DNA from 3 places in the Weissella sp. ESL1156 genome. Region 3 is predicted to be linked to each of the others. Evidence: predicted binding sites of a transcription regulator. Region 3 holds the regulator's gene; each other region holds the start of a gene.
The links. Region 3 encodes HrcA, which represses chaperone genes, less so after heat shock. Its sites were predicted from a motif close to TTAGCACTCNNNNNNNNNGAGTGCTAA; they were not measured.
Positions count from the first base shown of each region.

Region 1: ACSKY2_RS04505 (co-chaperone GroES) is a predicted target of HrcA. The motif match lies at 4,159-4,185, and genes of this name have one in related genera.
Region 2: ACSKY2_RS04945 (ATP-dependent Clp protease ATP-binding subunit) is a predicted target of HrcA. The motif match lies at 8,401-8,427, and genes of this name have one in related genera.

Region 1 covers NZ_CP196372.1:885,028-896,005, reverse strand. The annotation lists gene ACSKY2_RS04520 (valine--tRNA ligase) at 1-384, shown strand, start outside; gene ACSKY2_RS04515 (bifunctional folylpolyglutamate synthase/dihydrofolate synthase) at 547-1,866, shown strand; gene ACSKY2_RS04510 (ABC-F family ATP-binding cassette domain-containing protein) at 1,955-3,916, shown strand; gene ACSKY2_RS04505 (co-chaperone GroES) at 4,222-4,497, shown strand; gene groL (chaperonin GroEL) at 4,532-6,154, shown strand; gene ACSKY2_RS04495 (APC family permease) at 6,449-8,284, shown strand; gene ACSKY2_RS04490 (DUF2785 domain-containing protein) at 8,404-9,387, shown strand; gene ACSKY2_RS04485 (D-alanine--D-alanine ligase family protein) at 9,467-10,615, shown strand; gene ACSKY2_RS04480 (YqeG family HAD IIIA-type phosphatase) at 10,798-10,978, shown strand, end outside.
Region 2 covers NZ_CP196372.1:984,941-995,918, reverse strand. The annotation lists gene ACSKY2_RS04995 (D-2-hydroxyacid dehydrogenase) at 1-33, shown strand, start outside; gene ACSKY2_RS04990 (PTS sugar transporter subunit IIC) at 125-1,273, shown strand; gene rpmF (50S ribosomal protein L32) at 1,612-1,785, opposite strand; gene ACSKY2_RS04980 (universal stress protein) at 2,155-2,592, shown strand; gene ACSKY2_RS04975 (MarR family winged helix-turn-helix transcriptional regulator) at 2,722-3,150, shown strand; tRNA gene ACSKY2_RS04970 (tRNA-Gln) at 3,266-3,337, shown strand; gene ACSKY2_RS04965 (L-lactate dehydrogenase) at 3,623-4,561, shown strand; gene alsS (acetolactate synthase AlsS) at 4,722-6,407, shown strand; gene budA (acetolactate decarboxylase) at 6,470-7,186, shown strand; gene ACSKY2_RS04950 (zinc-binding alcohol dehydrogenase family protein) at 7,311-8,318, shown strand; gene ACSKY2_RS04945 (ATP-dependent Clp protease ATP-binding subunit) at 8,529-10,592, shown strand; gene ACSKY2_RS04940 (LysM peptidoglycan-binding domain-containing protein) at 10,905-10,978, shown strand, end outside.
Region 3 covers NZ_CP196372.1:189,311-200,288, forward strand. The annotation lists gene ACSKY2_RS00985 (flippase) at 1-931, shown strand, start outside; gene ACSKY2_RS00990 (glycosyltransferase family 2 protein) at 988-1,917, shown strand; gene ACSKY2_RS00995 (glycosyltransferase family 2 protein) at 2,013-2,915, shown strand; gene ACSKY2_RS01000 (YfhO family protein) at 3,051-4,730, shown strand; gene hrcA (heat-inducible transcriptional repressor HrcA) at 4,925-5,950, shown strand; gene grpE (nucleotide exchange factor GrpE) at 5,966-6,532, shown strand; gene dnaK (molecular chaperone DnaK) at 6,597-8,441, shown strand; gene ACSKY2_RS01020 (DnaJ C-terminal domain-containing protein) at 8,546-9,466, shown strand; gene ACSKY2_RS01025 (hypothetical protein) at 9,546-9,821, shown strand; gene ACSKY2_RS01030 (hypothetical protein) at 9,839-10,582, shown strand; gene rnz (ribonuclease Z) at 10,725-10,978, shown strand, end outside.

The DNA.
Region 1 (10,978 bases), 700 kb from region 3:
AAGACGACGGATCAGAACTTGCAACGTATTTTCAAGGATAATGCAGACTACATTAATCGTTTTGTTAAGCCAAAGACTTTGCAAATTGCGGCTGAAATTGATGCTCCTGATCTAGCCATGACGCAAATTATCTCTGGTGCCGAAATTTTTGTTCCATTAGCTGAGTTAATTGATTTGGATGAAGAAATAGCTCGTCTGCAAGAAGAGGTGAAGAAGTTTACAGGTGAAGTAACACGTGCCAATAGTAAATTAGGTAACGAAAAGTTTGTCAATAATGCGCCTGAAAAAGTTGTCGCAGCTGAACGCGAAAAGTTAGTTGATTGGGAAAATAAGTTGCAAGCAACGAATGATCGCTTAGCACAATTAAAAGAGGCAAACAAGTAAAACAGCTACTTGCAGTAATAGTAAGGTAAGTGTATAATTTAACATATTGTGAATAACGAATTTAAGCGGTTCGTCGTTACAATGCAGTAAATTACACATGCAGAAGCGCCATCTACAATGTAGACGGCGCTTTTGTTTATCATTGTAAAAATCGAGGTTAAAATGGCAAAAATAGAAACGGTTGCTGATGCAATTTCATATATTCATGGCCGTCATAAATGGTCCAAGACGCCTACTTTTAATCGATTAAACAAAGTTTTAACGCGATTAGGACATCCGGAACGACAATCACAATACGTTCATATTACCGGTACAAATGGTAAGGGATCAACTAGTAAGATGGTTGCACAATTATTACGAGCCAGTGGCTTAAGGGTTGGATTATTTACATCACCATATATTTTGTCATTTAATGAGCGTATTCAAGATGATCAGGGTAATATTGATGATAATGATTTATTGGATTTGGTGCAGCGCTTGGCACCAGTCATTGATCAAATGGATGATGAATTAACAACTGGGTTAACTGAGTTTGAAACACTGACAGTTATGATGTTTATGTATTTTTCAGAACACCCAGTTGATGTGGTTGTGTTGGAAGTCGGTGTCGGCGGCACGTGGGATTCAACGACGGTCATTCCAGATAAAATTGTTTCTGTGATTACCACCGTTGGCTTGGATCACATGCAGGTATTAGGTGACACAATAACAAAAATTGCAACACAAAAAGCCGGCATTATTCAAAAACAGCGTCCTGTTGTTGTGGGACGATTAACACCAGCAGCTAATCAAGTGATTGATACAGTGGCAACTGCTATGGGTGCATCCGTGTATCGTTTGGGACAACAATTTCAAGTGACCGCATTACCAGATGAAAATCTATGGGGTGAAACATTCGATGTATCGGGGACAATTAATTATCAGCAAGTATTTGTTGACTTGATTGGTCATTATCAAATTGATAATGCAGCCGTTGCGTTACAAACAGCTCAGTTGGTTACCAACTTTTTTAAACGCCAATTGACACCGAAAATGGTGACACAAGCGCTAAAAACAGTTTGGTGGCCGGTTCGGTTTGAAAAAATTGCAACAGACCCGATAATTATATTAGATGGTTCACACAATGAACCAGGAATAAAGGCGCTAATCGAAATTTTAACAACGCGATTTAAAAAAAAGACGATTCACATTTTATTTGGTGTCTTACAGGATAAAAATTATCCTCAAATGTTACAATTACTTGCTGACCTACCAAATGTTGATTTGCATGTGGTTGGATTTCAAGGACCGAATAATCGTCAACCACTTGAGCCATCATTAGCAGCACATCAAGTTCGTACACAGCACGTAACTGTCCATCGGACGTGGCAAGTGGGTCTTGATATTGTTAAAAAGGAAAGCAGTACGAACGATATCATTTTATTGACTGGTTCACTGTATTTTGTATCTGAGGTACGACAAGCGCTTGCTGATCAAGAATAACCTAGCGTCAAATGGGTTGATTTGATACAGTAGATGGAGAATGAGATTAGGTAAGATAACACATCATGCCTAAGATGGAGTGATAAATATGATTATTTTACAAGCAAGTAATGTGGCGCGACGTTTTAATGGTGTCACATTCTTTAAAAATATTTCGATGCAAGTACAGAATAAAGCCCGAGTTGGTTTAGTTGGGCGCAACGGCGCTGGAAAATCAACATTATTAAAAATGTTGATTGGTGAAACAACACCTGATGAAGGTGAAATTTCAATGAAAAAAGGCATTCGATTAGCCTATTTGGCTCAAAATTCAGGATTAGATTCGAAATTATCTGTCTATAATGAAATGTTGACAGCCTTTGCCGATGTGATTGCTTTGGAAGAACGGATGCGTCAAATGGAAGCGGAAATTGCTGCAACGACGGACTATGAAAGTGATGACTATACAGAGTTGTTGACAGCTTATGATCAAACGCAACACGATTTTGATGAGAAGAATGGTTATGGATATGATGCAACGATTCGCTCAGTATTACACGGTTTTGGCTTTGATGAGTCATTTTATGATCAAAAAATTGCAGCCCTCTCTGGGGGCCAGCGAACGCGACTAGCCATTGCAAAGCAACTATTGGAGACACCAGATCTGTTAATTTTAGACGAACCAACGAATCATTTAGATATGCAAACGTTGGCTTGGTTAGAACAATATTTAAAGAATTATCAAGGTGCATTGCTAATCGTGTCACATGATCGATATTTCTTGGACCGTGTTGTGACTGAAATCTACGATATGCACTCTGGTCAACTAGACCACTATAAGGGTAATTATAGTGATTTTATGCAACAAAAAGCGGCTAAGGTTTTGCAAGAACAAAAGGCATATGATAAGCAACAAGCTGAAATTGCAAAATTGGAAGATTTTGTTAAGCGAAATATTGTGCGGGCATCAACAACAAAACGGGCGCAATCAAGGCGCAAACAATTAGCAAGAATGAAGCGCATCGAAGCACCCAAGAATGAGTCTGGTGTTGCTCATATTCAGTTTGTTGCTGATGAAGATTCTGGTAATGAAGTGTTACGTGTAACAGATGTGAAGTTGGGATATGATATGACGCATGTCTTAGCCGAAAATGTTAATGTTGCTGTTGATAAGCAACATGCAGTTGCTTTAGTTGGCCCTAATGGTATTGGTAAATCAACCTTTATTAAAACGATTCTGGGTAAACTTCCCTTGTTAGCGGGGCGAATTAAATTAGGGGCTAATGTTTCAGTTGGTTATTATGATCAAGAACAACAAACATTAGACAATAAAAAATCTGTGATTGATACCATTTGGGATGAACATCCTAAGATGCCCGAAAAGGATGTTCGGTCGATTTTAGGTTCATTCATGTTTTCTGGGGAGGCAGTAGAAAAATTAGTATCAGCATTATCAGGTGGTGAACGGGCACGACTATTATTGACTAAATTGGCTTTGGAACATGCAAACTTTTTAATTCTTGATGAACCAACTAATCATTTGGATATTGATTCTCGTGAAGTTTTAGAAACGGCTTTAAATGAATATAATGGGACAATTTTCTTTGTGTCGCATGATCGTTATTTTATTAATGAAGTTGCAACTGAAGTGATTGAACTTTCGCCAAATGGTACACGCTTTTTTGATGGCGATTATGATTACTATCTTGAAAAGACAGCTGCTGAGAAAGATAAGCAATTGGCAAAGGAGACAAATAGCACAACAGCTGAAACGACTGTTGTCTCCGAAAAAACCCAGACGTTATCACGAACTGCGTTAAAAGAACAACAACGCGAACAGCGACGATTGGAACGTGCAGTTACTGGTATTGAGGAGCAAATGACCGCATTAACGGATCAACGTGATGATTTAAATGTTGCGTTGAATGATCCAACGAATAGCTCTGATTTAGAGAAATTAACGGATCTTTCTAATAAAATTGCAACGCTTGATAAACAATTAGCAGATATTGAGGATCAATGGACTGAAGCAAGTCTTGCTTTGGAAACATTTCTTGCTGACGATCATTAATAGCAGATTGTGTCATTGATATATTTTGATAAAGGACCGTCAATCTATTTGTGAAGTGCCCCATAATCGTTAGATTTTTATGTCTAACAATTATGGGGCACTTCATTGTTGGATTGGCGGTTTTTGTTTGTTATGACAACGAAATGAGCTATGAGTTTTTCTAAATAAAATCTGTTTTTTTGATATTTTGTCAAACAAAAGTTTGCAAAAAGTGATGAATGTGTTATTATTGATAGTGTTAATTAGCACTTGTATATAAAGAGTGCTAACAAATAGAAAATTTTAACCTGTGGAGGTCAGATAACATGTTGAAACCATTAGGAGATCGTGTTGTATTGCAAGTATCAGAAGCACCTGAGCAATCAGTTGGGGGTATTTTATTAGCTTCTAATGCACAAGAAAAGTCAGTTACAGGAAAAGTTGTTGCCGTTTCGACACAAGCGGTAGGTGACTTGTCAGCACCGGCTGCAGTCAAAGAAGGCGATAATGTCATATTTGATAAGTTTGCTGGTACTGAAATTAGTGTTGATGGGGTTGATTATTTGGTTGTCCACGAAAAAGACATTGTGGCAGTGTTGTAATTTAAATAATTAATGAAAATAGAGGGTCGTAAATATGGCAAAAGATATTGAATTTTCAGAAGATGCACGTGCAAAAATGCAAGCAGGTGTTGATAAGTTAGCTGATACAGTAAAGACAACCATTGGTCCTAAAGGACGTAATGTTGTGATTGAACAAAGTTATGGTGCACCAACAATTACGAATGATGGTGTAACAATTGCAAAGGCAGTTGAGTTAGAAGATCATTTCGAAGACATGGGTGCAAAATTAGTTGCCGAAGTTGCTTCAAAGACAAATGATATTGCTGGTGATGGTACAACGACTGCGACAGTTTTGGCACAAGCCATCATTAATGAAGGTATGAAGAATGTTACAGCTGGTGCTAACCCAGTTGGTGTTCGTCGGGGAATTGAATTAGCAACTGACGCAGCTGTTAAATCATTGCATGATATGTCAAAGACAGTATCAACAAAAGAAGAGATCACACAAATTGCATCTATCTCTGCTGCTAACCCAGAAGTTGGTAAGTTGATTGCTGAAGCAATGGAAAAGGTTGGCAATGATGGTGTCATTACCATTGAAGAGTCAAAGGGTATTGAGACAACTTTGGATGTTGTTGAAGGAATGCAATTTGATCGTGGTTACATGTCACAATACATGGTTACTGACAATGATAAGATGGAAGCATCATTAGATAATCCATATATCTTGATTACAGATAAGAAAATTGGTAATATCCAAGAAATCTTACCATTGCTACAAAGTGTTGTTGAGCAAGGTCGTGCTTTGTTGATCATTGCTGATGATATTACCGGTGAGGCATTGCCAACACTTGTTTTGAACAAGATGCGTGGTACATTTAACGTTGTTGCTGTGAAGGCACCTGGTTTTGGTGATCGTCGTAAGGCACAACTTGAAGACATTGCTATCCTAACAGGTGGTACAGTTATTACTGACGATTTAGGCTTGAACTTGAAGGATACAACGATCAACCAACTTGGACAAGCTGCTAAGGTTACGGTGACAAAGGACAATACAACAATTGTTGAAGGCAATGGTGATTCTGCAGCAATTCACGAACGTGTTGAAATCATTAAGGGTCAAATTGCAGAGACAACCTCTGATTTCGATCGTGAGAAGTTGCAAGAGCGTCTTGCTAAGTTAGCTGGTGGTGTCGCTGTTGTTAAAGTTGGTGCAGCTACCGAAACTGAATTAAAAGAGCGTAAGTACCGAATCGAAGATGCTTTGAATGCTACTCGCGCTGCAGTTGAGGAAGGCTTCGTTTCTGGTGGTGGTACTGCATTAGTTAATGCCATCCCAGCTGTTGATGCGTTATCAGAAGAAGGTGACGTACAAACAGGAATTAATATTGTTAAGCGTGCCTTAGAAGAACCAGTTCGCCAAATCGCAGAAAATGCTGGTGTTGAAGGTTCAGTGATCGTTAACCAATTGAAGAATGAAGAGGTTGGTATTGGTTACAACGCTGCAACTGGTGAGTGGGCTGATATGATCAAGGCTGGTATTGTTGATCCAACCAAGGTAACACGTTCTGCTTTGCAAAATGCCGCTTCTGTTTCAGCTTTGTTGTTAACAACTGAAGCAGTTATTGCTGAACAACCTAAGGATGATACTGCTGCTCAAATGCCTGCACAAGGTGGTATGCCCGGCATGATGTAAAATCATAAATGCTTGGTTTACTATCAAAACGGATTTCGGCATATCGTCATGATATTGCTACTTATTTTGATAAAAAAGGTCTTAAATTTGCCGAATGCTGGTGGGTTTAAGACCTTTTCTTTTGTGTCGTAAATATTTCAGTTATTGTTACAAAAAAGAAAACATAAAAATAAACAAAAGGATAGACAATCGATAAGCTAAGCACTACAATAAACCCTTGTAGAAATGGCACCTACCAATAGGTTAATTTCTACATCATATTTATCAAAATTAAATTTATTGAGGAGCTGGAACATGTGGCCTTTATTGAAGCGGTTTTTAATTGGTAAACCGTTAAAAACTCTGGATGAAGATGCACGTCAACTTAGCCGAACGAAAGCATTGGCGCTCTTATCATCTGACGCTTTGTCATCTGTTGCATATGGAACAGAACAAATTATTACGGTTTTGGTAGCTGTTGGTGGTGTTGCCACGTTATGGTTGCAATTACCAGTCGTTGCGTTAGTGCTGATTCTGTTAGCAGCAATTACTTTGTCGTATCGGCAAATTATTCATGCGTATCCAGCTGGCGGTGGTGCTTATTTGGTGACGTCAACTAATTGGGGCCGTAATGCTGGCTTGGTGGCCGGTGGCTCATTATTAGTTGATTATATGCTGACGGTGGCTGTTTCAGTGGCATCAGGAACTGAAGCAATCGTGTCGGCGATACCATCATTACATCATTATAATGTTGCTATTGGTGTGATTATTATTTTAATTCTAACGGGTATTAATTTACGTGGATTACGAGAATCAGCTGGTGCTTTAATGGTACCAGTCTACTTATTTATTGCGATGATGGTTGTGATGATCGTCTGGGGCTTTTATAACATTCTAACTGGGCGAGTAAATTACGAACCAACGACGACAGGACATATTGCAACAGGTAGTGTTTCGATCTTATTGTTTTTGAAGGCATTTTCGAGTGGTTCATCATCACTAACGGGTGTGGAAGCCATTTCAAATGCAGTGCCAAATTTTAAAGAACCAAAGCCTAAAAATGCGGCTATCACTTTGGTTATTATGGCTGTCATATTGGCCTTTTTCTTGGTTGGTGTGACTGGTTTGTCATTTATTTATGGTATTCAGCCAAACGCCCATGTCACTGTTTTAGCGCAGATTGGACAACGTATTTTCGGGCATGGTATCCTATTTTATCTTTTACAAATTTCAACCGCATTAATTTTGGCAGTTGCTGCTAATACCGGTTTTTCAGCTTTTCCACAATTGGCTTATAATTTGGCAAAAGATAAATTTATGCCTCATAGCTACATGGATAAAGGTGACCGCTTAGGCTACTCTAATGGTATTATGTCATTAGCTTTAGGCGCGATTGTGCTGTTGGTCATTTTCAATGGTTCAACAGAGGCCTTGATTCCGTTATATGCCGTTGGTGTGTTTGTGCCATTTACCTTATCGCAATCAGGCATGATTATTCACTGGTGGCGTGAACGTGATGGCCATTGGCTTTCTAAAGCATTTATCAATTTTATTGGTGCATTAATTTCAGCAGTATTGGTGATTACGTTGTTTGCCTTACATTTTGAATCAGTTTGGCCTTATTTGATTATTATGCCAATTTTGATACGTATGTTCTGGGGGATTAATCGGCATTATCGGTTAGTCGCTAAGCAGTTGCGAATTTTATCGCAAGAACCAATTAGACGTAGTCATTATGATGGGGCAACAATCATTGTTTTAGTATCAAATTTGACACGTGCTACTGCTGAGGCGGTTGATTATGCGAAATCAATTGGTGATAAAGTATTAGCAATGCACGTTTCGTTTGATTCTAATCCACAAAAAGAACATCGTTTAGGTGTTGAATTTAAGCGAGAATTCCCAGAAGTACGTTATGTTGACATTCATTCGTCATATCGCTCAATTACTAAACCAGCCATGCGGTTTGTTGATGAAATTGCGAAGGGGACAAAAGAACGAAATCATTCGTTAACGATTTTAATTCCACAATTTGTGCCACGCCATAGTTGGCAAAATGCCTTGCATAATCAAAATAGTATGAAATTGCGTACAGCATTAGCTTCACGTGATGTGACTGTTTCAACATACTATTTCCACTTAAAAGAATAGTTATCATAACATACTGGTTTATCCCTCTCAGGTTGAGAAATTGTATAGACCCGTATGTTTTTTATTTTAGAAGGTTGTGGTAATCTAAATGAGACGAAAAACAAAGAAGGGATGAAAGAATGGACTATACGATTGATGATGTTCGTGAGGAATTAAAGATGTTACGCTCACGCTTGCACGCGGGAACGTTGTTTGATTCATTAGGTAGCGAGGTTGGCCGTTTAATTGATCAATTTGATTATGATGAAGCGACGCCAGTTGTCCAACTGTCGGACAATGATGCCGGGATGATTAAACAACATATCTTAGATTGGCAACAAACACTTTATGCTGGTCAACCCGTCGCAATTACTAACGAAGATATTTTAGAATTAATGAGTAGTCTACGACAAACAGATCCAACCTTACGTGATAAAGGTGCATTCTTCTTTATTAGTGATGGTCTGCAAAATAATGTTTTTAAACCAAATCAATTATTATTGATGGTGCGCTATTTATTGCAGGATAATGTGTTATTTAGTCATATTACCGAAAAAGAAAATGATGGTGTTTTTTACCGTTCATTTGCTATTTTTATTTTATCAATGTTACATTACGCTAATCGCAAAGGAAATGTACACTTCATTAGTGAAGAAATTGAGGAAACATATTTGCTTAATTTTGCAACTTACATTGCTCTAGAAAGTGACACGCGAGGATTTGTTGGTGAAAAAGGTTGGGCACATGCCTTTATGCATATTGGCAATTTACTGGATGAATTAGCTCATGACTCAAAGATGGTGCGAGCGGATAAAATATTGCTATTAACAATTCTTGTTGAAAGGCTCAAACGCTTAGATACACCTCTGATTATGGGTGAAAATCGGCGCTTGATCGGTTTTATTACGGAATTAGTCAATACTGATGAATTATATTCACGATACTTTTTGAAGCAATTGAAGCAATGGCGTCAAGAAATGACCAGACAAATGCAGCCAGATTCAGAAGGTGACTGGCATCGATTATATAATCAACAGAGATTCTTACAAGGACTAGTTATGCGCGATGCGCTACCACAAGAAATCATTGATTATTTAAATGAATCACGCAACTTTTTAGCATAATTGTCCCGAAAACAGGAATTCTATGTTATACTTAGGTTTCTACACAAATCAGTTTGACAGACAAGGGAGAACAACCATTATGTCAGAAAAATTAAATATTGCAATGTTGTTTGGTGGTAATTCATCAGAGCACGATGTCTCAAAGCGGTCAGCGCATAATATTTATGATGCGATGGACAAAGAGAAGTATAATGTAACGGTCTTTTTAATTTCAAAAGATGGCATTATAATTAATGTGGAAGATTCATGGCGCGTTTTTGAGGGGGAAGATGAAGACACTGTTGTTACAGCAGCTAAGAAAAAGATGGATTTGACTAATCCACTAGCACCAATTGCTGTATTGGGGGAAATGCGTGATATTGATTTCTTCTATCCCGTTGTGCATGGTAACTTAGGTGAAGATGGCACATTACAAGCATTGTTCCGCCTATTACAAAAGCCATACCTTGGGCCTGGTATTGCTGCGTCGGCAATGTCTTTTGATAAAGATTTAACGAAACGTATCTTAAATCAAGCCGGCGTTCGTAACACAGACTATGTCCTCTTGAACGATCAAAATTATCAAGATTTTACTTATGAAGAATTAGTTGAAAAATTAAATTCGAAAGTTTTGTTTGTGAAAGCGGCTAGCCAAGGGTCGTCAGTTGGTGTCTCACGTGTCACTAATGCTACTGAATATACCGCAGCTTTGCAAGATTCGTTTCAATATGATTATAAGATATTGGTTGAAGCCGCTCTGGATAAGCCACGTGAAGTCTTCATTTCAATTTTAGGTAATGAACAACCACGTGCGTCACACTTAGGTGGTATTGTTCTGCCTGACGAAGACGGTTGGTACGATTACAATAATAAATTTGTGGATGCCTCAGGAATGGTCTTTGAACTACCGGTGAAACTAGAGCCAGCTTTGACTGACGAAATCACTGAAATGGCTTTGAAAGCTTATAAGGCATTGGGCTTAGTTGGTTTAACACGGATGGACTTTATGATTGATAGTGATGGTGTACCTTATTTGGGTGAACCAAACACATTGCCAGGATTTACAAACATTTCTTTGTATCCGCAAATGTGGGAAGTTTCAGGGATTAGTTATACTAATTTGATTGATGAATTGATTCAATATGGTATTGCAGAATTTGAGCGTCAAAATAAATTGTCATATGATTTTGTTTCCCTTGGTGAAGAACGTATGGGTGAGAAACAATATAATGCTGAAGTAACAAAATAAATGATGAACTAAGATGGTTGTTTTCTGATAATTTCAGAAACAATCGTCTTTTTTATTAATATTGAGATTGTGTTAAATAAATGAAAGCAATTTGCAATGTGCAGAGTCGTGTCGGGTTCTTTATAAAATCTCTAATTTAGCGTATACTCTAAAATAAGATTAATAGTGGAAAAGGACGAAAAATGACGAACTCATTTACCCCAACATGGATGATTGATGCAATTTATTGTGTCACGCCAAAACAATTACAAGAACAAAATATTAAAGCTGTTTTAACAGATTTGGATAATACTTTAGTTGCTTGGAATAATCCGGATGGTACCCAAGCACTACATGACTGGTTGTTAGCGATGCAACAGGCAG
Region 2 (10,978 bases), 800 kb from region 3:
GGTGAAGAGACACCTAATGAGGTGAAGTATTAATCAGTTTATTGTAATAATGATTGTGGGATTTCATTATTGCGGAGTAGGTATGTGATTACATCACATTAAATTAGAAAGGTAATTTAATATTATGGCTAGCGCAGTTTTTGACGGTTCTTATGAACTAAAGTTTAAAGATTTTTTCTTTAAAGTGTTGTCTGGGTCTGCTCAAGGTATCTTGATTGGTGTTCTACCATCAGCTGTTTTAAAATATGTTATTCGCCCATTCGTGCAAAGTGGAATGGGTTGGGCAGTTGATTTGAGTGCTATCTTGACACTGTTCTCATCATTTATTCCTTTGTTAATTGGTTTAGCAATTGCCATGCAATTTAACATGAAGGCTTTGGATGTTGGGGTTATGGCAATTGCGGTTGGTGTTGCCTGTGGTTCAATTAAGTGGGCTTCAGTGCCAGCTGGATTTGCGAATCCAGTAACTGGTGTAAAAACAGTTGCACCTAGTACCATATACATGGCAGCTGGTGCTGGAGATGTTATCAACGCCATGATCGTTGCAGCGATTGGGGTCCTTGTTATTTGGCTAATTGCTAAATACTTATGGGGCTTTGGTTCATTAGCAATTATCTTAAGTCCTATCGTTGTCGGTGGTGGTGTTGGTTTGATTGGTAAGGAAATTGCACCTTACGTTGGTGAAGTAACAACTTGGATTGGTAAGATGGTGCAATTGGCAACTGATCTGCAACCATTGCCAATGACGATTATCATTGCCATGGCCTTTGCGGTTATCATTGTGACGCCAGTTTCGACAGTTGGTATTGCTTTAGCAATCTCATTGTCAGGATTAGGATCTGCCGCTGCAGGTGTTGGTATTGTTGCAACGACTGTCGTATTATTGGTTAACTCAATCAAGGTTAACAAAGTTGGAACTTCAATCGCTATCTTCTTGGGTGCGATGAAGGGTATGATGCCTTCAGTCTTTAAGAAGCCGGTAACGTTGATTTCATTTATGGTTGCTGCTGGAATCTCAGCTATTCCAATTAGCTTCATGAACGTACAAGGAACACCGACATCAGCTGGATTTGGTTGGATTGGCTTTGTTTCACCTATTCAGTCAGTTGTTCGTGATGCTGCCGATAAGGCTTTCCAAACGAATACAATTGGTGTGATGGCAGCTGTTATCATTTGGGTAGTTGTTCCAATTATTGCCGGATTCTTAGTTGATTGGCTATTTACAAAGATTCTTAAGCTTTATAAGCCAACAGACTTTGAACAAGATATTTAATATTAAAAGAGCGTGTGACAAAAGACGGTTTGAAGCCGATTGTTACAGTAAGGCTTCAGTCTTTTGGAACACGTTTAAAGGCGCTAATCTATCAATTTTGATTGGTAGATTAGCGCCTTTTTCAGCTGATCATAACGACTTATGTCTCAGCCCCCTTTTGTATGAATAGGAAAATACTTTAATGAAGAATGCTCAAAATTCCTGACCGACAAGCAATTGTTTAGGGGCTTATAACTTGTAACTTGTCGCTAACTAAAAAAACAGCGGATGATTTTAATCATCCGCTGTTTTAATAATCGTTTATTTTTATCTATAGCTAAATAGATTAATAAATGAGCTTACTTAGGTGAAACAACTTGCTTACCATTGTAAGTGCCATCTGCAGCAACGTGGTGGTTACGTACGTAAACACCATTTTCGTTCATGTGAATGGCTGGCGTCTTTAATCCGCCTTGACCGCCGCGACGAGTGCGCTTTGCGTGCTTTGAAACTTTACGTGCAGGAACTGCCATAGTTATATCCTCCCTTACACCGCCGTGTAGAAAGAAGGCAGTGCTTAATAATCTATTTTTTTCAACTGTTCTAAATTACATTATTTTACAGCGTTTGTCAAGTGCTACCCCTTGATGTGAGTGTGAATTAGAAAAGTAAAAGCGTTTGTAACTTTACATTTTATTGGGGTAGCTAGATAATGAGATATACCCAAATTAACATGTTTGTTAGTTATTTATTTGCTAATAAAGTATTATAGTCATTTAATACTTACAAATTGATTGTTTTGATAGCTTAGAATATTTGGGGGTTATTGGCAAAAGGGGCAACGGTAGGCTATTTTGCTTACTAGTTAGTATAACCAGTAATAGTATGATAGGAGAGTATAGATGGCAATTGGTAAACAATTCAAACACATTCTTGTCGCTGTTGATGATTCAAATTTAGGTCAAATGGCTTTAGTTAATGGCATTCACCAGGCACGTGAAGATAATGCGAAATTAACCATTATTTCAATTTTTGAAAAGGGACAGTTAAATGTTTTTGATTTCTTTTCAAAAGAGAGTACAACAGCTGCAGAAGATGATGTTCAACGTGCATTAAAGCGATATCGTGAAATGGCTTTAGAAAATGGTGTCACAGATGTCGATACGCGTATTGCAGAAGGAAAGCCCGGTGAGGTCATCGTTAAAGATGTTATTCCTGCTGTACAGCCAGATATGGTCGTGATTGGTTCACATTCACAACAAGGAACAGAAAAATATTTTGGATCACAGTCAAGTTACGTTGCAAACAACGCACCTGTCACAGTCATGATTGTTCGTTAATAAGAAACGATTCTTAGAGATTAGCCATTCGCGGGCTAATCTTTTTTTTCAAAAAAATTAGTCTGACACGGTGAAAATCATTCGTTAAAATTATTTCTGTGACAAACAAAATGATTTTGGAGAAAAAAGATGACACTTGTGGCACAATATATTAATGCTTACTTAGCAACGTTAAAATATTTAAATGACACGGTTGCGGAACCGGCGGCGGTTTATGATCTGTCTTTTGAGCAATATTTAATTATGCGTAGTGTGGCGCAACATGATGGGCTAACTTTGACTGATATTGTTGCACGGCGTCAAGTGACGCGTGCTGCTATATCAAGGCAGATTCGTATGCTTCTACGGAAAAAATATATTTGGCAAGAAGCAGATATTACCGATCGTCGTCGCATGTTATTACATTTAACGATACATGGTTACAAAGTTGAACAAGCTTTGAGTAAACAAATTGAAATGCGTTTTGAAAATTGGATTTTAGAAGTAGGTGATGAAAGGGCCAAAAAAATATTAACTTTCATGGAGCGATTTGGTGAAAATATACCAACCAATATATAGGAAAAGTAAATTGACAAGCTAACTTTTTGGTTTGAATTGTATATCGTGAATATCTTTTTTGTTTGATTAGGCTTGAATTTGTGGTTAGTATGTTGTATGATTTAATAGTTGTTTTTGGGCATTAGCCAAGTGGTAAGGCAATGGTTTCTGGTGCCATCATGCACTGGTTCGAATCCAGTATGCCCAGTTTTACAGATGCGGGAAGTGTTAGTTATTCGTTAAGAATGGTTAACGCTTTTTGTTTATCATTATTTGTCAAAATCGTTAAAAAGATTGGTGGCATTAGAGTTGCAAAAAACAAAGTTAGTCGTTATGATAGTGGAGCAAGTTTGAGAAGATTATAAATAGCCAGATAGAGACGACCGTTTGTACGACGACCGCCCTTTTTGATGTGCGTTGTTGCGACGGTGTCTTTGGTTATGACACTTTAATAATGGTTTCCATTATTGTCTATTTTTTGGAGGAATGAATTATGACACAACACCATCAAAAGGTTGTTTTGGTTGGCGATGGCGCTGTTGGTTCATCATATGCTTTTGCATTGATGCAACAAGGTATTGCTGAGGAGTTAGTAATTGTTGATATTGACCAGAATCGAACGACAGGAGATGCTATGGATCTGGAAGATACAACTGCTTGGACATTTAATAAGCAGGTCTGGTCAGGGACATATGCAGATGCTCATGATGCAGACTTAGTTGTTATTACGGCTGGTGCGCCACAGAAGCCAGGTGAAACACGACTGGATTTAGTTGATAAGAATTTAAAAATTATGAAAGTCATTGTGTCAGAAATTATTGCCAGTGGGTTTAACGGTATCTTCTTAGTTGCTGCTAATCCAGTTGATATTTTAACGACTGCTGTACAAAAAATGTCGGGGTTTTCAAAAGAACGTGTCTTTGGCTCAGGGACGTCGCTAGATACAGCGAGATTACGAGTGGCATTGGGACGACGATTTAAAGTTGCTCCTGAAGCAGTGTCAGCATATATTCTGGGTGAACATGGCGATTCAGAATTTGCCAACTTTGATGAAGCGACCATTGGTGGTCGTCCATTGAAGGTATGGGCAACTGAAGCAGGAATGACAGCTGAAGATTTAGAACAAATCTTATTTGATACAGCACATAAGGCTTATGACATCATTGCGCGAAAAGGTGCAACCTTCTATGGCATCGGCGCATCCTTAGCACGTATCACGCGAGCAATTTTCCGTGATGAACGAATCATTTTACCAGTGGGTGCACCGTTGGATGGACAATACGGATTAAATGATTTGTATATTGGGACACCAGCTGTAATTGGTGCAAATGGTATCGAGCAAGTGATTGAAGTGCAATTATCAGATGATGAACAAGCAAAAATGCAAAAATCTGCTAAAATGTTGATAGAAATTTTGAATAAAAGTTTATAATAAATGAAAACGCTTTATATTCGATTATTATACGTATTGTGAAAAAATGAACTACCGTTATGTCTAAAATAATGGTAGTTTTTTACTACTAAATATTGACAGAACGCGCTACAATATAGGCATTGATGCTTATTGGCAATATATTAAAGAGGTAGAGTACATGTCTGAAGAAAAGAAGACTGGTGCCGACTTAGTTGTCGACAGTTTAAATAACCATGGCGTTGACTTAGTGTTTGGTATTCCTGGCGCTAAAATTGATCGTTTGTTTGAAAAATTAGATCATCCTAGTGAAGGTAAGAAAGCACCAAAATTAATTGTGACACGGCACGAACAAAATGCTGTTTTTATGGCACAAGCATTTTCACGTATCACTGGTAAAACTGGTGTCGTTGCAGTTACTTCAGGACCTGGGGTTGGTAATTTAGCTTCTGGTTTGATGACGGCGACTGCTGAAAATGATCCGGTTTTGGCAATTGGTGGTCAAGTACAACGTAAAGATTTATACCGTTTGACACATCAAAGTACACCATCAGCAACTTTGTTTGCACCAATTACAAACTATTCAGTAGAAATTCAAGATCCAAATAACATTTCGGAAATTATTTCAAATGCTTTCGCTGCTGCAAATGGTCCAAAGCCAGGTGCCGCATTTGTTTCGTTACCACAAGACGTTGATGAAGCTGAAGTAAATGCAGCGGCATTACCAGCAGTTAAGCCGGCACGTTATGGTGCTGCAGCTGCCGAAGATATTGCTTGGCTAGCAGAGCAAGTTAAAGCTGCGGAGCTACCAGTCTTGTTAGTCGGTGCACGTGGTTCAGATGATGCGACAACGGCAGCCTTGCATGCATTACTTGAACAAACAACATTACCAGTTGTTGAAACATATCAAGGTGCAGGTGTTATTTCTCGTGAATTAGAAGAAAAGACTTTCTTTGGTCGCATTGGTTTCTTCCGTAACCAAGTTGGTGACCAATTATTAGCCCAATCTGATTTGGTTATTACAGTTGGTTATGACGCAATTGAATATGAACCACGTAATTGGAACAAGAATGCTGATTTGCGTATTGCGGCAATTGATACACAAGCTGTTCAAATTGACAATAACTTTACGCCTGAACGTCAATTAGTTGGGACACTAGCTGATACTTTGAAAGCATTGCAAGAACAAATTGCAGGTTATGAATTACCAGTTGCTTCTCAGAACAAGTTGACTGAATTTAAGGCTGCTTTACATGCGGCAGAAGAACCAACGTATACACCAGCACAAGCAAATCTAAACCACCCATTGAACATTATTAAGTCATTACAAGCACACATGACTGATGAAATGACCTTATCATCAGATATTGGTTCACATTATTTGTGGCTTGGTCGTCATTTTAAGTCATATGTGCCACGTCATTTCTTGATTTCAAATGGTATGCAAACGTTAGGTGTCGGATTACCTTGGGCTATGGCTGCAGCAATGGTTCGGCCAAATGCAAAGTCTGTCTCAGTATCTGGTGATGGTGGTTTCTTCTTTTCAGGTATGGAATTGGCAACTGCTGTTCAACTACACTTGAACACGGTGCACATTGTTTGGCAAGATAATTATCACTATGATATGGTTAAGTTCCAAGAGGAAGTTAAGTACAATGGTGAGTCAGCAGGTGTCAAGTTCTCAAATATTGACATTGTGAAGTTTGCCGAGTCAGCTGGTGCCAAGGGATTGCGTGTTGAAACACCTGACCAATTGGATGCGGTTATGGATGAAGCTTTTGCAACCGAAGGACCAGTTGTTGTTGATATTCCAGTAGACTACTCACATAATTATGAATTAATGTCACAATTAATTGATGCAGAATAATATAAAAAAGCGTCCAGTTCACTGGGCGTTTTTTGTTAAAATACCATATTAGGAGGAAAATCATGGCAACAGTTTATCAACATAGTACATTAGAAGCTTTGATGGGGAAAGTGTTAGGTGGTACGGCCACTTTAGCTGAATTAAAAGAGCATGGGGATGCAGGTATTGGTACTTTCGATGGTCTTGATGGTGAGATGATTATGGTCGATGGTGAGGTTTATTATATGGACGGTGAAGGAACGATTCATCACGTGACAGATATGAATAAGACGGTACCATTTGCGACTGTTCATCATACTAGTGATCCATCAGAAAAAGTGACCTTCAGTGCTGGTAATATGAAAGAGATGGTTTCGCTTGTTCGTGATCGTGAATTAGAGAATACATTCTCAGGTGTAGTTTTGCGAGGTAGTTTTGATTATATGAAAGTTCGGTCGGCACCTAAGTCAGAACGACCATTTCCATCGTTATCTGAAATTACAAAAACACAACGCGAGTTTGAAAAACGCGATGTGACAGGAACATTAGTTGGTTACTATTCACCTGAATTGTATCAAGGTACTGTTGCAGCTGGTTGGCATGTTCATTTTTTGAGTGACGATCGTACCTTTGGTGGTCACGTACTAGGATTTGATGCGAATGAGCTTGAAGGTGATTTAACGATTTTTAATGATTATGCACTCCACTTGCCTATTCAAGATAAAGATTTCCGTGAGCATCATGTTGAAATGGCTGGTCTGAAAGAAGGCGTTGCAGCAGCAGAAGGTTCACAAGATTAAGTATTTATACGATAGTAATGACAACAGCGAATAGCGTTGCCATTACTATTTTTTTTATAGTAGAGATAGTATCATATAAGTAGAGGAATAATGGGAAACATGACTTATTATAAGGGAGTGAATCATGACAGAAATGATGAAGGCGGTTGTAACAACAACGGATGCGAACAAACCATTGATAGATAAGAAAATTGAACGACCAAACATGTCGAATCATGATGTGTTGGTTAGAGTTGCTGCAGCAGGCATGAACCCGGTAGATATGAAACAATGGGAATTAGCTGCAGCAGCAGGTCAAGAACGTGTATTGGGATTTGATGCGGTTGGCGAGATTGTCGCAATGGGGGATGATGTGACAAAATTCGCGATTGGTGATCGTGTGTTTTTTGCCGGTGAATTAGGTCGGACTGGTTCTAATGCTGAATATGAAGTTGTTAGAGAAGCGTTGATTAGCGAAGCACCAAGTAGGTTATCGAATGTAGAAGCTGCTGCAATGCCGTTAACATTTTTAACAGCATATGAAATGCTTGCTGATAAATTTCAGATAGAAATGGTTGCCGATGGTGCTAAAGGTGAGACTTTATTTGTGATCAATGGTGCTGGTGGTGTTGGTTCAATGATGATCCAATTAGGCAAATGGCTGGGAATGACAGTTATTGCGACCGCTTCACGTCAAGATACGATTGATTGGGTTAAAAAGTTGGGGGCAGATTTTGTGGTCAATCATTGTGATGATTATGTGACGGCGGTAAAAAAATTAGGGTTTACAACAATACCCTATATTGCTGTACTACATTCACTTGATCAACATTTTGAATCAGCTGCTAAGTTGGTTGATGTATTTGGCCATATTGGTGCGATTGTGCAATCAACGACACCACTGCCTGTTGGTTTGATTAAGAATCAAGCAGCATCACTTGATTGGGAATTTATGTTTGCAAAAACAAATGCTGGTAAAAATGTTGCGACGCAGGGAGCCGCATTGACTTTGTTAGCTAAGTTAGTTGATGAGGGTGTTGTACAATCAACGTTAACCAAAACAATGACGGGGTTATCTGCAAAAACGATTTTAGCAGCACAGAGAGAAGTTGCTATTGGAAATATGATTGGTAAGTTAGTTATTGAATATTAAAATATAATTAAATATATTCAAAAGAATGGACTTTTTATGAACAAAAAATTTATTCTTTTTTATAAAAAAATCGCGTTTTTGACTTGCACTCTATGCATGAGAGTGCTAATATAGATAATGTAAGCAAGGTCAATAAAGGTCAAACAAACGGCAACTATTGTATCTATTGGGAATAATGAATATAAAAGAGATTGTAAGGAGGCTGGTAATATGGCACAAGATCCATTTGGTTTTTCAAATTTTGATGATATTTTTCGTATGATGAATAATGAAGCAACAAGGGCACAACAAGCACAACGTACCCAGCAAAGGCCCCGCCCACAAATGGGACAAGGTAATGGGGGCAATAATAATGGTCAAGGTGATAGTTTACTTGATCAATACGGTATTAATTTGACTGAAATGGCACGTAAGGGTAAGTTCGATCCAGTAATTGGTCGAGATGATGAAATTGCTCGTGTTATTGAGGTGCTTAACCGTCGAACAAAGAATAATCCAGTATTAATTGGTGAAGCTGGCGTTGGAAAGACAGCGGTTGTAGAAGGTTTAGCACAGGCCATTGTTAACGCAAAGGTACCTGGTAAGCTGCAAGGTAAAGAGGTGATTCGTTTAGACGTTGTCTCACTTGTTCAAGGAACAGGTGTGCGTGGTCAATTCGAAGAGCGTATGCAACAATTGATGGATGAAGTATCTAAACGTGAAGACGTCATCCTATTTATTGATGAAATTCACGAAATTATGGGGGCAGGAACAGCAGGTGAAGGTTCAATGGATGCTGGTAATATCTTAAAGCCTGCCTTAGCTCGTGGTGAGTTCCAGTTGATTGGAGCAACGACATTAAATGAGTATCGTAAAATTGAAAAGGATGCAGCGATTGCTCGTCGTTTCCAAACAGTTCAAGTCAATGAGCCATCAACAGATGAGGCACTGCAGATTTTGAAAGGTATTCGTTCGCGCTATGAAGACTACCACAAGGTAAAGTATTCAGATGAGGCACTAGAAGCAGCTGTTAACTTATCAAATCGTTACATTTCAGAGCGTTTCTTGCCAGATAAGGCAATTGATTTAATTGATGAAGCGGGTTCTAAGAAAAACTTATCAGTTAAAATCGCTGATCCAAAAGAACTAGAAAATAAGATTCATTCAACTGAAGCTCAAAAACAATCAGCTATTGAACGTGAAGATTATGAGAAGGCAAGCAAGTTACGTGATCAAGTCAATAATTTGGAATTACAGTTAGAAGCCGTTAAGCAACAAGCACCACAAAATGAAGCTGCACAAACAGTAACAGTGGAAGATATTCAAAAAATTGTTGAGGAAAAGACTGGTATTCCTGTTGGTGAATTAGCAGAAACGGAACAGACACAATTACGAAACTTAGGTGATAATTTATCAGCTCATGTTATTGGGCAAGAAGAAGCCACTGAAAAGATTGCGCGTGCCATTCGTCGTAATCGCGTTGGCTTTAATAAAACTGGTCGTCCAATTGGTAGTTTCTTATTTGTTGGACCAACAGGTGTTGGAAAGACTGAGACGGCTAAGCAGTTGGCAAAGGAACTATTTGGTACAACTGATAGTATGATTCGATTCGATATGTCTGAGTACATGGAGAAACATTCTGTTTCAAAGTTGATTGGAGCACCAGCTGGGTATGTTGGTTATGAAGAAGCTGGTCAACTAACTGAAGCGGTTCGTCGTCGTCCTTATTCATTGATCTTACTTGATGAGGTTGAAAAGGCACATCCTGATGTGATGAACATGTTCTTACAAATTTTAGATGATGGTCGATTAACTGATGCACAAGGTCATGTGGTGTCATTTAAAGATACTATTATTATCATGACATCAAATGCGGGTACCGGTGTCAAAGAAGCAAAGGTTGGTTTTGACCCAGAAGACAGCCAAAGTGGTTCACATCTACTAGAACGCCTCGCACCATATTTCAAGCCAGAGTTTTTGAATCGTTTTGACGGCATTGTTGAATTCAATGCACTTTCAAAAGAAAACTTATTAAAGATTGTTGATTTGATGATCAATGATATGAATGCTGCAATTGCAGAAAAGGATTTGCACATTACGATTACTGACGATGTCAAGCAAAAGATTGTCGAATTGGGATATAATCCTGAAATGGGTGCTCGTCCATTACGTCGTGTTATCCAAGAACAATTAGAAGATCAAATTGCTGACTTTTATCTAGATAATCCTGAAGCAAAACAATTAATTGCAAAGTTAGTTGATGATAAAATCACTATTGAAAAAGATGAAAAATAAGTTGAATAAAGTTGCTAAATTATTTAATAAAGTATAAATGATTTATAGGCGGTAGTTAGGACTACCGTCTTTTTTTGTACAAGAATGATGCTCTGATTTTTTTAAATGCATTAAAAACGAACAAAATAAAGAAAAAATTAAGGATTTTGTGTTGTGTAACATAAATGAAACATTAAATGCATTTTTATGAAAAGTCTATAAAGTACAATAGTGCTTGTAGTAAAGATAAAGAAAACCTTAAGAAAAGTTCTCGTGGGCTATTTCTTAACATAATATAGGACAACAAATTTTTAGTTTTAAGGGGTACTTAATATGCACGCATCTGTAAAAAATACGCTATTAGCAACTGCCGGAGCAGCGGCTGCCTTGGCAGGTAGTTCAGTTGT
Region 3 (10,978 bases):
TTTGTTACTAGCATTGACACAGGTTTTAGGTAATTTATCAATGTGGTTTTATATACCCGGACAAGTTAAATTGCCAAAGATTAAAACATTACGTTTGAAACAACATCTGATACCAACGTTAGCATTGTTTATGCCGACAATTGCAACGCAAATTTACTTACAGTTAAATAAAACAATGCTGCCTCTTTTTCAACCCGATTCAATTGGTTTGTCTGCATTCTATGAAAATGCTGACAAGATTATTAAGGTGTCATTAGCGCTTGTGACCGCATTAGGGACGGTGATGCTACCACGTGTTGCAAATTATTTTGTTAAAGGTAATTTATCAGCAGTGAATAAGGCAATTTATAAGTCAATGGATTTTGTGACCGCATTATCTGTACCATTAATGTTTGGTATGATGGCCTTGGGACCGAAAACATCTATTTGGTATATGGGTTGGTCATTTTTACCAGCCGGTTGGACAATATCAATATTATCGCCTATCATTGTTTTGATTGCTTGGAGTAATGTGCTAGGAACACAATATTTGATGCCAGTCAGCCGTACGAAGGACTACACGATGTCTGTGACGATTGGAGCAATTTTAAATGTTATTTTAAATTTCATTGCAATTCCAATGTGGAGTCTTTACGGTGCAGCAGTTGCAACAGTATTATCTGAAGCAGCAGTGACGATTTATCAATTAATTGTTGTGAGGCATGATTTATCTATTACAAGACTGTTTACTGGTGTTTGGAAGTATTTTGTTGCGGGCATAATTATGTTTGCGATCCTGATACCAATGACGTTGAAGTTACAACCTAATCCGAGTGGCACTGTTGTCAGTATAGCGGTTGGTACCGTCGTTTATTTTGCGGTGGTGATATTGCTACGTGCGAATATCGTGACAGAAGGGCTAACTTTTGTAAAAAAATTTTTTAAAAAATAAGAAATAAGGAAAATTTTGCTATAATAGAATGCAGTAAGTTTTTAAAAGGGGAAGACATGGCAAAGCTATCTTTGATTGTACCGGTTTTTAACGAACAAGATACCGTAAATTTGTTTTATAACGCAATAGAAGAAGAACACAAAAATTTTTCCGAATATGAATTGGAATATTGGTTCATTGATGATGGCTCTTCTGATAAGACAATGGCTGTCGTGGAGGAATTAATTGCAAAAGATGATCATGTGCATACAGTGTCATTTTCTAGAAATTTTGGTAAGGAATCGGCATTATACGCTGGCTTAGAACATGCAACCGGTGATTACGTTGCTGTCATGGACGTCGATTTACAAGATCCACCAGCAATGTTACCAGAAATGTTAGCCGGCGTGTCATCTGGTGAATGGGATGCTGTCGGTGCACGTCGTACGAATCGACAGGGAGAACCAATTATTCGTTCATGGTTCTCAAAGCTATTTTATAAATTGATCAATGCAATGTCCGATACACATATCGTTGAAGGTGCACGAGACTTTCGTGTCATGAGTCGACAAATGGTGGATGCTATTTTAAGCATGCAAGAATATAATCGGTTTTCAAAAGGTATTTTTTCGTGGGTAGGATTTAAACAGAAGTACTTAGACTATGAAAATAAAGATCGGGTTGCTGGACAAACATCATGGTCTTTTTGGGGATTGTTCAAATACTCTATTGAAGGCTTTATTGATTTCTCACGAGCTCCTTTGTTATTGGTTTCTTTGTTAGGTGGTTTGGCATTTCTCCTGGCAATTATTGGTGCAATTATTGTCTTTATTCGAGCAATTTTGTATCCAAGTACATCCGTATTTGGTTGGCCGTCAATGGTTGTTATCATTTTGGCTCTTGGTGGTGTACAACTGTTAAGTATTGGTATTGTTGGTCGTTATATTTCAAATATTTATTTGGAAGTTAAAAAACGACCAATTTATGTGGCTAAAAAGGTGAAATAATCTAAGCCTCTTTTTAGGTCAAATCTGTATAAGTAAGTCTGAGTAATGTTAATTAACTCAAAAATAAAGAATGAAATAGTTGGGAGACTATAAAAATGACTGTGAGTGCGGTTGTGGTAACATATAATCGACTACCTATGTTAAAAGAGGTCGTTGAGGCCTTACAAAATTCTGAAACTAAGGTAGATAATATTATTATTGTTGATAATAATAGTGAAAAAGAGACACAAGAATATTTAACCAGTTTGGGTGATGCAATTCGTTATGTCCGTTTGACAGAAAATATTGGTGGATCGGGTGGCTTTAATAAAGGTGTTCGCTACTTTATGGAAGAGACGAATGATGATTATGTTTGGTTAATGGATGATGATACCGTACCAACACCAACGGCACTAACAGAATTAGTGAATGCTGCTGATAAACTAAATAATCAATTTGGCTTTTTGGCTTCTGATGTACGATGGACGGATAATTCTCGCGCACAAATGAATTTACCAGCACCAAAAAAACGATTCCATAAAATTCCACTCGATGCAACGGCACTTGAACCATTGCGTAATGCGACTTTCGTTTCTGTTATGTTTAGTCGAGAAATCGTCGCAAATATTGGCTTGCCAATTACTGAATTCTTTATTTGGGGCGATGATATTGAATATACAGAACGTTCAGCACGGGTATTGCCAGGTTATATGGTACCGACTTCTCGAGTGATCCATAAGATGGCTAATAATATTGCCTCTAATGTCTCGCTAGATACAATTAATCGAGTGCCACGTTATTTCTATGCATTCCGTAATCAAATGTACTTTAGTCGGCAAAGAGGGTTATTGTTATACCTGCGGACCCATCTTAAGGTGTTGTACGAAATTTTTAGAGTGTTTCGTAACCACCAACCAAATATGAAGTTACGATTAAAAATGATTATTAAAGGAACGGTTACTGGATGGTTCTTCCGTCCTAAGGTTGAATTTGCAAAAAATAAAAAATTAAATGACTAGTATCGAAAGATGGTCTATGGTAAAGGTTGTTAATGCGTCATTAGCAATCTTTTTTTATTTTGAAAAAAGGGCCATTATTTCGGTGTTATCACGTACAATATAGTAAGACTATGTTTTTAAAGGAGCGATAGAGTCGTGGGTTCAAAAATTAAAGCTGTTATTAATAAGCATCCCAATATAAGCACGTTATTATTATTTGCCATATTAAGTTTTTTACTGATATTACCTTATCTGCACGGACCGGCTTACCAGCATAATCCGGGATGGGATGGTCGTTTTCATATTTCACGTATTGCCGAAAGTTATTTGAATTTAAAAGCGGGACATATGACGCAAATTAATCCAAGTATGATGACGAAAACTTTCGGATCATTTGGTTATCCTGAAAATATGTTTTATCCAATTTTTACGCTATTGCCAGAAGCTTTTTTGCAAGTCATTGTTGGCAATGCTTATTTGGCGTATCTGATTTTTGTTGCACTAATCTTCTTTTTGACTTTTACATCAATGTACGTTGTGACACTAAAATTAACTCATAATCGCTATACGGCACTATTAAGTAGCATTTTATACGGCTTTGGTCACTTTACACTAACAATTACATTGTTTTATCGGAGCTTTGGCGGATCATTTGCATTTATTTTTATACCAATTGCTTTTTTGGGTATGTATCAAATTGCAGTTGGTGATTATAAACAGTGGTGGCTTTTATCACTTGGTGTCACCGGATTGATTTTTAGTGACTTGCCAGATGCCTGTGTTGCACTTTTATTATTAATGCTATGTTTCTTTGCAACTTTAACGCTATCAGAACCGTTAAAGGTAAAATGGTTTAGACTATTGAGGCTCGTATATGCAGGTATATTAACGGGTTGTCTGACAGCCTTTTTCTTATTACCATTAATGCAAAATCTATTATTTGTGAAAAATATTTCCGTAAATAAATTGATTTTATCCAAGACAACTTATGCACTTACAAGTCTATTTATTACTAGCAATATTGCATCATATAGTTTGGGCATACTAGGAATAATTTTGTTTGTGTGTGTCGCCATTCGTTGGCACAAGTTTCAAGCACCTTTAAAATATTATGCTGTCATTATGTTATTGTCAGTGATATTGGCCTCTAATGTTTTTCCATGGCCAATTTTTGATAAATATTTTAGTTTTATTCAATTTGTTGGACGTTTTTTATATTTTGCAACGTTCTTATCTTCATTGTTAGGCGCCATTGCATTAAAGGATTTAATTACCAATAAGCATAACCGCCTAATAATAATTAGTTTGTTTGGCTTAATTGGTTTGATGACAGCAACTAGTTTAAACTTCAATATTAAACATAATCCAGAAAATAATGCAGTAACCATTGTTAAGTGGCAAGACTTTCAAAAAAGTACATTAAATAACTATGTTTATGATTATTTGCCAAAACAAAGTGTTGGATTAAAGTATCAGTTAGAGCAACATAATATTCCAGCAATTAATCCTAATCAAAATATACAACAGCTGAGCTGGTCGACAGGCTATAATGTTATTCACTATCAGATTAGTTCTAAGCAAGCAAATCAACGATTGTTACTGCCAAATATATATTATCCAGGGTTCCATACGTACGTTAATGATAAAGAAATGACTACTAAGTATACCAAGGAAAATCTAATCGCTGTTGCTATTAAAAAAGGGCATAATAAAATTGATATTAGATACAAAAACACACCAGTTAGAATTTTTGCAAACTGGCTTAGCCTAGTATCGTGGTTAATCTTGATAATCATTGGCAGTATGAAAATCATCAAAGCAAAACATAAATCATAGATGGGGCAAGTAGCGGCATAAATAGGTCACTACTTGCTTTTTTGAACAGTTAATGCTTGATATACCGGGAAAAGTAATCTAATTTAGCACTTAATAATAAAGAGTGCTAAAAAGTGTTGACAAGTAACGATAAGGCGTGTACTATAATAACTGTTAGCACGAAGTAGTTGAGAGTGCTAAGAAAGGTGGCGCGTATGTTAACGAAAAGACAGCAGCTAATATTAGCTACAATAGTTCGCGATTACGCAAAAACCGGCAAAGCTGTTGGATCAAAAACACTATTGAGTGAATTGGGTTTGACAGTAAGTTCAGCGACTGTGCGAAACGAGATGGCACTACTAGAAGAATTAGGCTTGCTACAAAAAGAGCATACTTCGTCAGGACGTGTACCTTCACAAAGAGGCTATCGTTACTATGTTGATGAATTAATGCATCAGCATCGTTTATCAAAAGTCGTTCAGGAATCTTTAGAACGTGTGTTTAATCGCAATTTTCAAGAAATTGATGATTTAATGCAAACAATGGTAAATGAGTTAGCAATTCTAACAGGTTATACGGTTGTTGCTCTAAAACCTGAATCGATTGATATTCGACTATCAGGCTTCCGTTTGGTACCAATTAATGGTCAGCAAATCATGGCGATTATAGTTACTAATGATGGACAAGTGACAAGTCAAAGTTTCAGATTACCAGAAGGTATGTCGGTGCGAAACCTTGATGATATGGTTGATTATATTAATAAGACATTAGTGAACCAACCGATTATTGATGTTTTAAAAACATTGACTGGTGATTTACCTTGGCAAATGGAACGAACGATTCGAACACCGGTTGCTTTTTTGCAACTGTTTGGTGATGTATTAGCTCGTTCGATTCATGAACAAGTATTCATTGGTGGTTATTTAAATGTTCTAGACTTCACGGTTAATTCGAGTTTGCAAGACGTTAAGCAATTGTATCAGTTGCTTGATTCGGCAAATGATATGCGTCGGGTTGTTGGAACAGCAAATGATGGCGTAATGGTACAAATTGGTGATGAGAATGGTAATAATTTATTATCACCATATAGCCTAGTATCAGCCACATACCGTGTTGCACAGTACGGTGTTGGTGCGATAGCCATACTTGGCCCAACATCAATGCGATATGCTGATATGGTTAGTTTGGTTGATGCGTTCCGTAGTGCTTTAACACAGCAGTTATTAGAATACTATCGTTAGAAAAGAGGTGTTAACATGTCAGAAGAAAAGCAGAACCCTGAAGAAGAGCTAGAAGCTACCAGTGAAGAAACAGATGTTGACGCTGAAACGCAAACGACTGAATCTGAGGAAGCCGAAGTAAAAACTGAAGTAGATCAAATTGCAGATTTGAAAGTGAAAGTTGCTGAAGCTGAAGATAATTATTTGCGTGCACATGCTGAAATGCAAAATATGCAGTCTCGTTATGCAAAAGAGCAAGTTCAAGCTGTGAAATTTGCTAATCAAAAATTGGCGGCGTCAATTTTACCAGCTGTCGATAATCTTGAACGCGCATTACAAGTTGAAGCTGACGATGGTGCAGCTGAACAAATTAAAAAAGGTGTTGAGATGGTTTATAAAACATTAATTTCAGCGCTTGAAGAGCATGATGTGAAAGCGGTTGGTGAAGCTGGTGAAGCATTTGATCCTAACTTCCACCAAGCGATTCAGTCAGTACCAGCTGATGATGATCATCCAGCTGATACAATTGCGACGGTTCTTCAAAAGGGATATGTTTTAGCTGATCGTGTTATTCGACCAGCAATGGTAGCTGTTTATAATTAACATAGCGACCGACCATTAGCACAATATAAAAATAAAAAATCTGATCAAAAAGAGGTAAATTATTATGTCAAAGATCATTGGAATTGATTTAGGAACAACAAATTCTGCTGTTGCAGTTATGGAAGGTGGCGCACCAAAGATTATTACTAATCCAAATGGTGGTCGGACAACACCATCAGCAGTTTCATTTAAGAATGGTGAAACACAAGTTGGTGATACTGCAAAGCGTCAAGCAATTACTAATCCAGACACGATTTTATCAATTAAGTCACACATGGGTGAGCCTGGTTATAAGGTTACTGTAGATGGTAAAGATTATACACCCCAAGAAATTTCAGCAATGATTTTGCAATACATTAAGAAGTATGCTGAAGATTACTTAGGTGAGACAGTTGATAAGGCAGTGATTACTGTCCCTGCATACTTTAATGACGCACAACGTCAAGCAACGAAAGATGCTGGTAAGATTGCGGGTCTACAAGTTGAACGTATTGTTAACGAGCCCACAGCTTCTTCATTGGCATATGGTCTAGATAAGTTAGATCAAGATCAAAAGATTTTGGTTTATGACTTGGGTGGTGGAACATTTGATGTTTCCGTACTAGAGTTAGGTGACGGTGTGTTCGAGGTTTTGTCAACGAATGGTGATACACATCTTGGTGGTGATGACTTTGATCAAAAGATTATTGATTGGTTAGCTGATGGCTTTAAGCAAGAACATGGTGTTGACTTGAAGAATGATAAGCTAGCATTGCAACGTTTGAAGGATGCTGCTGAGACGGCAAAGAAGACGTTATCATCAGCAACAGAAGCACAAATTGATTTGCCATTTATCACGGCAACTAATGAAGGACCATTGCACTTGCAAACAACATTGTCACGTGCACAATTCAATCAATTAACATCTGACTTGGTTAAGCGCGCTGAAGGACCAGTTCGCAATGCTTTGAAGGATGCTGGACTTTCAATGAACGATATTGACAAGGTTATTTTGAATGGTGGTTCAACTCGTATCCCTGCAGTACAAGAATCTGTTAAGGAGTTAACTGGTAAGGAACCAGATCACTCAATTAACCCTGATGAAGCTGTTGCTTTGGGTGCTGCTATTCAAGGTGGTGTTATTACCGGTGATGTTAAGGATGTGGTTTTGCTTGATGTGACACCATTATCATTGGGAATTGAAACAATGGGTGGTGTCTTCACTAAGTTGATTGATCGTAATACGACCATTCCAACATCAAAGTCACAAACATTCTCAACAGCTGCTGATAATCAACCAGCCGTTGATATTCATGTTTTGCAAGGTGAGCGTTCGATGGCTGCCGATAACAAGACATTGGGTCGTTTCCAATTAGCTGACATCCCAGCTGCACCTCGTGGTGTACCACAAATCGAAGTTAAGTTTGACATTGATCGTAATGGTATTGTTTCTGTATCTGCGAAGGATTTGGGTACAAATAAAGAGCAAAAGATTACCATTCAGAGTTCAGGATCATTGTCAGATGATGAAATTGAGCGTATGATGAATGACGCTAAGGCGAACGAAGAAGCTGATAAGAAGCGTAAAGAAGAAGCTGATTTACGTAATGAAGTTGACCAATTAATTTTCCAATCAGAAAAGACATTGGAAGAAGTTGGCGACAAGTTGCCTGAAGATGAGAAGAAGCCAGTTGAAGATGGTGTTGCTGATTTGAAGGCTGCCAAAGAAGCTGATAACTTGGAAGATATGAAGACAAAGAAGGAAGCTTTGGAGAAAGTTTCTCAAGAATTAGCTGTTAAGTTATATCAACAAGCACAACCAGCTGAAGGTGCTGAAGGTACTGAAGGTACTGCTCAAGAAGGTAAGTCAGGCGATGACAATACTGTTGATGGTGACTTCGAAGACGTCTCAGATGATGATAAGAAGTAAACTGAATTAACGATCTGAACACCCCTACGTTACAGACCGTACGCCTCTGTGAGAATAGCAGCTCACAAGGCGATACATATTGAATTTTTAGGAGGAGTTGCCTCATGAATAATACTGAATTATATGAGCGTTTAGGTGTTGATAAGAACGCCTCACAAGATGAAATTAAGAAGGCTTATCGTAAGCTGTCTAAGAAGTATCACCCAGATCTCAACCATGAGGCAGGCGCTGAAGAAAAGTATAAAGAAGTACAAGAAGCATATGAAACCTTAGGCGATGAGCAAAAGCGAGCAATGTATGATCAGTACGGTTCAACTGATGGTCAAGCTGGTGGCCAAAGTGGCTTTGGCGGTTTCGGTGGCTTCGGTGGTGGCAATGCCCAATACGGTGATTTCTCTGATCTTGGGGATATCTTTAGCCAAATGTTTGGCGGTGGGTTCCAAGATCCAAATCGACCACGCAAGGGACAAGATTTACAATACCGCATGAATCTAACATTTGAGGAGGCTGTGTTCGGAAAAGATACAACTATTTCGTATACGCGTTCTACGGATAATGGCAAGCAAGAAAATAAGGAATTAAAGGTTACTGTGCCAGCTGGTGTTGAAAATGGTCAACAAATGCGCCTGTCTGGTCAAGGTGAAGCAGGTATTAATGGTGGCCCTTATGGAGACTTATTTGTTGTCTTTCATGTTTCACCATCAAAAGATGGCTTCGAACGTGATGGTGCGACTGTTTACTCACGTATGCCAATTGATTTTACAACCGCAACGCTTGGTGGTGAAATTTCTGTTAAGACAGTTCATGGTGATGTAAAATTGAAGGTACCAGCAGGTACTGCAACTGAGACAAACTTCCGCTTGCGTGGTAAAGGTGCCCCTCATATGCGTAGTAACAGTAATGGTGATCATATTGTGACGCTGTACGTGGATGTACCAAAGAAATTGAATAAAGACCAAAAGAAAGCACTTGAAGCTTTCCGTGAAGCAATGACTGGAGAACATAAAAAAGGGTTTTTCGGTTAAATAGATAAACAAGTGACTCAATTTAAGGTTGCTTGTTTTTTTTTGTGTCATAATTAACAACATAAATTGGAGAGTATCTATGTATTTAGGAGATTTAAAAGTATCATTAGGCGGTATGCCTTTAGATCGACCAATAATGACTCGTTTATTGGTTCCTCAGTATGAACCTGTTAGAATTGTTGGTAAAGATGGTAATCTTTTGGTACTGGAAATAGATATGCAACAGCGAACAACAATTAATGATTTGCAAAAGTACCACGATAACACATTAGAAATTGTGATACGTGACAACGAACAACAATTGCACAAAATATATGGGTATCGTATTATTGATGATGTTGTTGTACTTGGTTGAGATTAAGGAAGGCTGATATGCAAAGACGAATAGGCTGGCTTGTAGCAACTATTGTGGGAATTGTTGCAATTATTGTGGTTTTAGTATTATATCGTACTAATGGACAACCTACTCGTGTCCAAACCATGGCAGAAGAAACATTGACCCACAATAAACAACCTTTTGCAAAAAAAGGTGACAAAAATAATGGTAAGTACAAGCCGACTAAGAAGGATTTAGCTAATAGTAATTATGTTAAACTTGGCCATATTAAAAAGGTTGGTCAGTACCAAATTACTGAAAGTGGCCTCGTTCAGAAATGGGCGGCTAGTAAACAAGTTAACAGTACGATTATAAATGGTGATATAAGTTACAAAATAGAACAAATCAATGTGATTGAAAACACTGCGCGTACGCAAAATGCATTGTTGTCTGCAAGACGCACGCTAAATGATCGTAAATTAGCATCTAAGTTTACGACATTAGTTATTACCTATACTGTGACTAATAATGGTGCTGTCACGGCAATTACACCAGGAATAACGGCGATTAAATATCCAAACAATGATACGATGTCGGCATTAAGTGGTATATACAATGATGGTCAATTAAATACGGCAGGAATTGTGCCTTATGATACAGTTACAACGACAGCTACGATACTAGTACCAAAACAATTAGTTGCTAATTTGTCATCGATTGACATCCAATTTGCAACGGTAAAAGATTCGTCAGGAAAAGATATTGTGAAACCATCAGCAGTTAAAACAATCACTTTTTAATATGTGAAACAACTGTATTAAATATATAAAAAATGATAATATTATAGGTAGTATCAACCGTCATTTTGGACGGTTTTCTTTTTGAATCAGTTTAAAACGTAGATTCAACGAATAATTTAAAGAAGATAAGGAGTTCCTAATCATGCAAATCGAGTTTCTAGGAACTGGAGCTGGATCGCCAGCACATTTTCGCAATGTGACAAGTATCGCATTACGACTACTTGAGGAAATTAATGAAGTTTGGTTATTTGATGTTGGTGAAGGTACACAACGACAAATGTTACAATCAACAATTCGGCCTCGTAAAGTGACAAAAATATTTATCACCCATTTACACGGTGATCATATCTACGGATTACCTGGCTTATTAGCGTCGCGATCATTTCAAGGTGGTGA